Regions from separate parts of the Roseateles sp. P5_B10 genome, predicted to be linked through region 1. Evidence: riboswitches for the same ligand, from Rfam matches in the RefSeq annotation. Region 1 holds a riboswitch; the other holds the start of a gene.
The links. Region 1 has a riboswitch for cyclic di-GMP ahead of AC1DU6_RS05015 (S8/S53 family peptidase). Riboswitches for the same ligand answer to the same signal wherever they lie in the genome.
Positions count from the first base shown of each region.

Region 2: another riboswitch for cyclic di-GMP. It lies ahead of AC1DU6_RS00260 (hypothetical protein); the one in region 1 lies ahead of AC1DU6_RS05015 (S8/S53 family peptidase).

Region 1 is NZ_JBFULE010000040.1:22-4,273, forward strand. It holds partial or broken gene AC1DU6_RS05015 (S8/S53 family peptidase) at 1-1,213, opposite strand, end outside; cyclic di-GMP riboswitch class I at 1,263-1,349, opposite strand; gene AC1DU6_RS05020 (ATP-binding protein) at 1,513-3,600, opposite strand; gene AC1DU6_RS05025 (response regulator) at 3,597-4,163, opposite strand; gene nosR (response regulator c-di-GMP phosphodiesterase, NosR family) at 4,160-4,252, opposite strand, start outside.
Region 2 is NZ_JBFULE010000001.1:40,429-44,680, forward strand. It holds gene AC1DU6_RS00245 (M48 family metallopeptidase) at 1-794, opposite strand, end outside; gene AC1DU6_RS00250 (flavin reductase family protein) at 926-1,402, shown strand; gene AC1DU6_RS00255 (SRPBCC family protein) at 1,490-1,936, shown strand; gene AC1DU6_RS00260 (hypothetical protein) at 2,087-2,911, opposite strand; cyclic di-GMP riboswitch class I at 3,006-3,096, opposite strand; gene AC1DU6_RS00265 (hypothetical protein) at 3,229-4,252, opposite strand, start outside.

The DNA of each region.
Region 1 (4,252 bases):
CCCAGCGCGTCGTCGTCGTGCCCTGTGCAATCAGCGCCACGTACTGGCCGGAGTTGGGGTCGGCGTTGAAGGCGACGTCGGCGACGGCGCGCTTGGCGTAGCCGCCGATGGTGCCGCTCTGGTAGCTGGGCAGGGCCACATAGGCGCTGGTGCCGCCGCCGGTGCCGGTCCAGGTGGTTTCGCTGCGCGCACCGCTGCTGTAGCTCAGCGTGGTGCCGCCGACGGCCACGACGCGGGTCGATACCGAAGGCCAGGACACGGCCGCGCCGTTGTCACCGGTGGCGGCCAGGTAACTCATGCCGGCGGTGGCGAAGGCGCTGTCATAGCTCGACGTCCAGCTGCCCTCGGCGGCGCCGAAGCTCATGGACACGACGCCGGCGCCCATCTTGTTGGCCAGGGCCACGGCCTTGGACAGGCTGCCGACGCCGGCATCCGGCGCTTCGATGAGGACGAGGCGCGCCAGCGGTGCCGTCGCGTGGGCCCATTGCACGTCCAGCGCAATCTCGGTGGCCCAGCCGCTGTCATAGGCGGGCGCCGTGGCGGTCAGGGCGCCGGCGGTCGTGCTGTAGGCAATGACCAGCTCGCAGCTGGACGCGGAGGCTTTGGCCAGCGGCAGGCTGGCGTTGGCAGCCAGGATGCGCGAGCTGCAGGTCGGCAGCGCGAACTTGGTGTTGAAGGCGGCCAGTTCGGCGGCGATGTTGGGGTCGTGCTTGGCGTTGACGATGTAGATGGTCTGGCCGGCGCCGAGCTGGGCGGCCTGGGCGGCGGTCAGGCCGGCGGTGCTGGCGGGCAGGGCCGGCTGCGCGTAGGCGGCGCGGATCTGTGCCGGCGTATAGGTCGTCACCGCAGTGGACGTCGCCATCGGGGCGGCTTCGCCTGCACCCGCCGCGAAGGCGCGAGGCCGCATGGCGTCGTCCAGGCGGTCGCGTGTCAGGCCTTGGGTGGCGACACCGGCCAGGGCGTTGCTGCGGTGGGGTGCGGCACCGTTGTCGGGTTCTTCGAGATCGACGGCGGCGGTGTGGAAGCTGGGCTGAGCCTCGACACTGGCGGCGGCGCCATCGGCAAGATCAACGGTCAGGTTGATGACCGAGGCCGCCTCGCTGACCTGGACGGTCGGGCTGTCGCTGCTGCCACCGCCACAAGCGGTGAGGGCCGCGGCGGTCAGCAGGCTGAGGGTCCAGGAAGTCCAGGAGACAGGGCGGGTACTGCGCATGGCCGGGTTCTCGTACGAAGGAGGGCCACGCCGATCAAGACCTGCCGGTCTTGGCGGCCCCGCTGCCGTGGCGCTTGCGCGCTGTAGGCCGGTGGCTTTGCGTCCCCGCCTTTCGACGGGTTTGCCCTCTGGGTTGTGAAACAGGTTCAGTCTAGGCGCCGGGGTGCCGAGATACGGGGCCCGACAAAGGCGCTGCGTGACTTCTGACTCGGCGGGCAGCGCGAGCTTTCGATGCCGCCAGTCTGCGTTTCGTGAGTTACTGCCCTGTGGTTGCTTTGTGTCACGCAGGACACAAAAGCTCAGGCGGGCTGCGGCGGGTGCAGTGGGATCCAGACCGTGAAGCGCGTGCCGACGCCGGGTTGGGAATCCACTTCGATGCGACCGCCGTGCTTTTGCACGATGGAAAAAGACAGGGACAGGCCCAGGCCCGTCCCTTGGCCGACGGGTTTGGTCGTGAAGAAGGGCTCGAAGATGCGCCGCTTGACCTCCTCGCTCATGCCGCTGCCCGTGTCTGCGATCTCGATGCGAACCCAGCCATCCTCGGCGCGCGTGGTCAGTGTGATCGTGCCCCGCTCCTTGATGGCATGGGCCGCATTGACGATCAGATTCATGAAGACCTGGTTGAGCTGCGCGGCGATGCAGTGCACCGGGGGCAGCACGGCATAGTCCTTGCGAACCTCGGCCTTGTACTTGACCTCGTTCATGACGACGTTGAGCGTCGAGTCCAGCCCGGCATTGAGGTCGGCGTCCTGCCAATCGGCATGGTCGACGCGCGAGAAGTCCTTGAGGTCCTGCACGATCTTCTTGACCCGCGACAGCCCCTCCTCGCTCTCGTCGAGCAACTGGGGCAGGTCCTCCTGCACGAAGCTCAGGTCGACGGCGGCATCCACCCGGTCCAGCTCTTCTCGCACATCGCCCGGCAGCGCGTCGGCCGGCGTCTTCCTCAGCAGCGCGAGCAACGCGAAGACAGGTTGGACATAGCCGCGCAGCGAGCCGAGGTTGGAGCTGACAAAGCCGATCGGGTTGTTGATCTCGTGGGCCACACCGGCGGCGAGCTGGCCGATGGAGGCCATCTTCTCGGCCTGCAGCAGCTGGTTCTGCGCTTCCTCGAGCCGGTTGTTGGTCTGCTTGATGCGCTCGTAGTTGAGCTCCAGCTCACGCTGCACGCGGCGCACCTCCGTGCGGTCCTGCAGCAGCCACCAGGTGCCCGCTGTCGGCTCCTCGGGGTTGGACACGTAGGCAATGATCTGCACCCACAGCGTGTTGCCGGCCAGCGTGCAGACCTCCATCTCGTGCAGCAGCGAGCCGCCCCGCGACAGCACCGGGATGGCGATCTGGCTCAGCGCTTCGAAGTCTTCATCGCTCTTGAACAGGCGGCGCGTCGGCAGTCCATGGGGCGGGACGTCACCGAGTTCGAACATCTCGATGAACTTCTTGTTGCCGCGCTGGATCAACTGGTTGGACGTCGCGATGATGCCTACCGACGCGTTCTCAAGAAAGGCTTCGAGTTCATGGTGGGTGCTCAGCAACTCGGCCGTGCGGTCCGCGATCATGTTCTCGAGTTCGTTGCGATGGCGGCGGAGTTCGTCCTCGGCCTGGCGCCGTCGCGTGATGTCCTGGAGTGTCTCGATGGCGCCGACGACTTCGCCGTGGGCATCGACCAGCGGGGCGGCCGTGAAGTAGAGCCAGCGCCCTTCCCGGCCGAAATTGGGGAAGTAGCCCTCGACCTCGTAGGCGTTGGCGATGTGCGGCGAGGGTTGGCAGTGCCGGCCGTACAGGCGCTGGCGCTCCTGCTCGACATTGCCGTCCAGGATCAGGTCGACCAGCAGCGGCCTGGCTTCGGGGTAGAAGGCGCGCCAGGTGTCGTCGCGGCCCAGCATCTCGGAGGCGTCGCGGCCGGTGAGCTGGGCACACGAGGCGTTCCAGTGCGTGACGCGGTGAGACTTGTCGATCACGAGCGTGGCCACCGGGTTGTTCTCGAGGATCTGGTAGAGCACGCGGCCGATGTCCAGCAGGCTGGTCTGCACGTGGCGGATGTCGCTGAGGTCCTGCCCGGTCAGCACCGCACAGGGTTGGCCGTCGAGCATGACGCGATGCGCCTTGACTTCCAGCACGCGCAGCGAGCCGCTGCCCGTCAGCGCCTCGATCTCGATCGCGGGCAGCTCGCCTTCCTCGGCCAGCGCCCGCTGGCCATAGCGCTGCAACTCATCGGCGAACTCGGGCGCTGCCCAGCCGTGCGGCGGCATCTGCTGCAGCGCCTCCAGCCCATAGCCCAGCAAGCGTTCCATCGCCGCGTTGGCGAACAGGATGCGGTCCGATCCATGCACCAGGACCGACGCACTGACGGCCTGCAGCGCGAGGCTGAAGTCGACCGTCAGTACGGTCACCACTTCACCTCTTCATCCGGGTCCTCCAGGATGAACGAGCCGTCGCTGCCCCATTTCACATGGGTGATGCCCGGTTCGAGCCGCTCCAGGCGGCGCAGCTCCGCCTCTTGGGCGGTGAGCACGCCCATCTGCTGGCGCACCTGGTCAGCCAGGCGCTGGTTCTCCATCGTCAGCTCGCGGATGCGCAACACCTGGCGCACGGCGCTGAGCAGGTCGAAGTCGGCCCAGGGCTTGGAGATGAAACGGGCGATCTCGGCCTCGTTGATGGCCGCCACCAGCGCGTTCAGGTCGGCATAGCCGGACAGGATGATGCGCCCGCAGTCGGGCTGCACCTGACGCAGTTCGCGCAGGAATTCCACGCCGGTCATGCCCGGCATGCGCTGATCGGAGATGGCCAGCGCGAAAGCGCACTCGCGCGCCCGCGCCAGAGCCACGGCGCCGTCGGTGAAGCTTTCGACGTCATAGCGCGCGCCGCCGGTGTCCTTCAGCCCGTTGCGCAGCAGGCGCTGCAGCGCGCTGAGGATGTGAGGCTCGTCGTCGACGAGCAGGATGCGTTCGCTCACGTCGCACCTCCTTCAGGCAGCTTCACGAAGACATGCAGCTTTGCGCCTTCACGGCCGGCGAATTCGCGCAGCTGTCTGACGACCCGGTT
Region 2 (4,252 bases), on a different contig from region 1:
GTCGTGCTGGCCGGGTGGGTGGACAGCCATTGCGGTGGCGCGCCCTTGTTGGCCGTCATCATCTTTTCCCACAGGCGCACGGCGGCGGCGGGGTCATAGCCCGCACGGGCGGACAGCTCGATGCCGACGAGGTCGGCCTCGCTTTCGTCGTCGCGGCTGAAGCGCAGGTTGACCAGTTGGGCCCCCATGCCGGCCAGGCCGCGGCCCACGTTGCCCAACCCCAGCAAGGCCGAGCCGAGTTCGACGATGCCGTTCGTGAACGCCGACTTGCCGACGCGCTCGCGGGCATGCTCGCGCAGCGCATGCGCGACCTCATGGCCCATGATGGCGGCGACCTCGTCGTCTTCCAGCTTGAGCTTGTCGAGGATGCCGTAGAAGAACGCGATCTTGCCGCCCGGCATGCAGAAGGCGTTCAGCTGCGCGCTGGCCAGCAGGTTGACTTCCCACTTCCACTGCCGGGCGCGGTCGTTCCATTCGTAGCTGAAGGGAATGATGCGCTGGGCGATGTAGCGCAGCCTCTGGGCCTGGGGGTGGTCCATCGGCGCCAGGGCACGCTGCTGGCCGGCCTCGCGCATCATCAGCGCGTACTGCTGGCCACCGGCCTGTTCCAGCTGGTCGGCCGACACGAAGCCGGTGAACTTGCTCTTGGGCCCGACCTCCACGCCTTCGCGTGCCCAGGCTGGCATGAACGCTGCGGCACCGGTAGCGGCGAGCAGCCCGGTGAACAGGCGGCGGCCGCGCAGGGCCGGGGGCGCGCAGCGGCCGGCGGCGCAGTCGGCGCAGTCGCCGAACATGCGCGTCGGCGGGTCAGTGAACTGCAGGTCGTCGCGGACCTGGAAGTCGTCGGCATCCATGCCGACATTGTGCTTGGGCGGCGATGGCGGCTTTCGTAGGACAGCGGCGCGGGACTGGCGACAATCACCCCATGGACAGCCAGCAATTCCGCGCCGCACTGGGCATGTTTGCCACCGGCGTGACCATCGTCACCGTTCGCGCTGCGGACGGCGGCCTGGTCGGCCTCACCGCCAATTCCTTCAACTCCGTGTCCTTGGACCCGCCCCTGGTGCTGTGGAGCCTGGCGCGCCGCGCCGGCTCCATGCCGGTGTTCTCGCATGGCTCGCATTACGCCATCAACATCCTCGCGGCCGACCAGAAGGAGCTGGCCCAGCGCTTCGCGACGCGTGACATCGATCGCTTCGCCGGCGTGGCCTGGCACGAGGGCGCGGGCGGCGCGCCGGTGCTGGAGGGGGCTGCTGCCGTCTTCGAATGCGCCAACCGCAGCCGTTACGAGGAGGGCGACCACGTCATCTTCGTCGGCGAAGTCGAGCGTTGCTCGTCCCGGCTCGGCGCTCAGCCGCTGATCTTCCACGGCGGCCGTTATTTCACCGAGTTGCCGATCTAGGGTTTTTTCCGGGTTGGCGTTGTCGATCCGGTCGGGCTCTGATCGTCGTCATGACAGAGGGCCATCCTCTGTCCAACTACGGAACCCATCATGACCAACACCGTCACCCTGCACCGCGTGCTGCGCTGCCCGCCCGATCGCGTCTACCGCGCCTTCACGACACCGGCCGCCATGGCCAAGTGGCTGCCGCCGCATGGCTTTACCGGCACCGTCCACGAGATGGACGCCAAGGTGGGCGGCACATACAAGATGTCGTTCACCAACTTCACGACCGGCGGCGGCCACAGCTTTGGCGGCCGTTACCTGGAACTGGTGCCCGGCCAGAAGCTGCGCTACACGGCGGCTTTCGACGACCCCAACCTGCCCGGCGAGATGACGACGACCGTCGAGCTGCGCGCCGTGTTCTGCGGCACCGAGGTGCACATCAAGCAGGAAGGCATCCCGGCCATGATCCCGGCCGAGGCCTGCTACCTGGGTTGGCAGGAGTCGCTGACCCTGCTGGCCCAGCTGGCCGAGCCGGAAATCAACCAGTAACGTGGTGCGCTCGGGCCGAGCGACGGGCCGCCCCTAACCGGCCCGCCATGGCGATGTGCTTGCGGCTCAATGCCGCCAAGCATCGCCGCCCCCTCGGGGGGCCGGTTAGGCCCGCTCGTGTTCAGCGGAGCGGGACTGGACGAGGGGTCTTTACTTGACGCCTGGTGTCGGCACGATGGCCGCCATCGCGGCCTTGAAGGCGGGGTCGGCCATCAGTGCGTTCCAGGCCGCCATCAGGCTGCCGTAGTCACCGGTCGAGATCTTCTTGGCGTTGATCGCCGTCGTGAGGGCGGCGTTCAGGCGCACGATCTCGGCGTACTTCGCATAGCCCTTGCCCTTGAGCTGGGTTGCCGCGTAGTTGCTGTAGCCCCAGGCGTTGTTGAGGTTGTTCCAGTCGCCCGAGCCGGGCTGGACATAGACGACCGGTGCGGGAGCGGGCGATGGGGCCGGTGCGGGCGGTGCGGCCACGGGTGCCGGAGCTGGTGCCGCGGCGGGCTTGCCGCAGGTGCCGCTCACGTTGATGCGCACCCAGCCCGTGCTCGGCACGCCGTCGACATTGACGACGACTTTCACGTTGTTCGTGCCGGCGAAGAGATAGGGCTGGGTCCAGATCGTCTTGACGACCTTGGGCGTCAGCGCGATTTRCGTGTTCTGCGCGATCAGTGTGTCGTTGCTGTAGATGCGGTTGGTGCTGGTGGCCACGGCCGAGGCGCTGACCTCGTCGTATTTGAAGTTGAAGGCGCAGCGGCCGAGGCTGGAGATGAAGGCATCCTTCTCGCTGACGGTGATCTGGGGCATGGCGCCCGTGGCCGTGCCGTTGGCGGCGACGAGCATGGGCGCGGCCTGGGCGAGGACGGTCTGGCCGTCGCTCTTGACGATGCGCACGAGGCCGGTGAGCTGGGCCGTCGGGTCGGCGGCGAAGCTGGCCTGGGCGAACAGGGCGAGGGCAGCGAAGGCAATGGCTTGGTACTTCATGGCGTGGTCTTTCGGGTTGATGCAAAGGGTGGGGCTACTGGGCAGTAGCCGGCACCTCCCCGTGTGCCACGCTGCGGACATGTCCTTGTCCGCCCAGGGCGGCCCCGCTGTCTTTTGCTCCTGTCAGAGCACGAAGACCGGTGGCTTTGCGTCCCCGCCTTTCGACGGGTTTGCCGACTGCATGGGACGCAGTGTGCGGATGTAAGCCGTGTTTTGTCCGTGCGTCAGTTCACGAACCGAGACCCCCGCCCGGCGAGCGGCGCGAGGCCCGCGACGAGCGGTTTTTGAAGCTTGCGGCGGGCTTGCGCCGAGCGTTTTCAGCTCAAGCGACCGGCCGGCAAGGCCGTTGGCGCAGCGCTCAGCGTGCGCCAGCGCCATGCGCCCAGCGCGGCGCTGAGCGCAACACTGATGCCTGCCAGCAGAGGCAGCGGCGCGCCCAGATCCTTTTGCAGCAGGAACATGCCCCAGCCCATCAGCATGAAGGCCAGGATGGGCACGACGGTGGTCCAGGCCGTGGGCGACTTCATGCGCGAAGGCGCGCGCAGCAGCCAGCCGGTGCTCAGTGGCAGGGCGCCAAAGGCCAGGCACAGCAGTGCGGCATTGTTCGCGGCCCAGGCCAGCAGGCCCAGGCCGGCGGTCGTCAGCGCCCAGGCAACCAGGGCGTGGCGCAACTGCATCAGCGCAACCGCGCGGTTCAGCGCCTCTCCCTGCGGCAGGCCTGGCAGCAGCCGCATCAGGGCCTGTTCGCGGCGGCTGTGCCAGAGCATGTTGGGCAGGGTGAAGCAAGGGTTGAAGCCGATGCTCGCCAGGCCGATGGCCATGCCGTAGGCGCCTTTGGTCCAGTTGTCCTGCAGGCCCTGGCCGGCCAGCGCAAACGCGATGAAGAAGCTCAGCGCGGCGATGCCCACGGCCATCACGGCGCCCAGGCTCTGGTGCAGCCAGTGCTGCCGGCCATGCAGCACGATCTCGGCGCGGCGCATGGCGCTCTGGCCCGTCGGTTCGGCCTGCGCGACGACATGGCGCTGCCAGGCCGACACGGCGAGCGCAAAAGGCTGGCTCAGCCATTCGCCCACCCGGCCGAAGGCGGCGGCACCGGCGTATTTGCCCTGCATGCTGTCCTCGGCGGCGCGGCGCATGCGGCCCAGGCGGGCATAGGCCTCGGCGTGGGCCGCGTCGCCCCTGCCGAACAGCCGCGTGAGCGACCAGCCCAGGGCCAGCAGGCTCAGCGCGAGCACGGACAGCGGCTGGGCCAGCCACAGCTCGCGCAGCGCGGTGCCCAGAGGCGCCAGCCGCCGGTCCAGTCCGGTGCCGAAGAACAGCACCGGCCCGATGGAGATCACC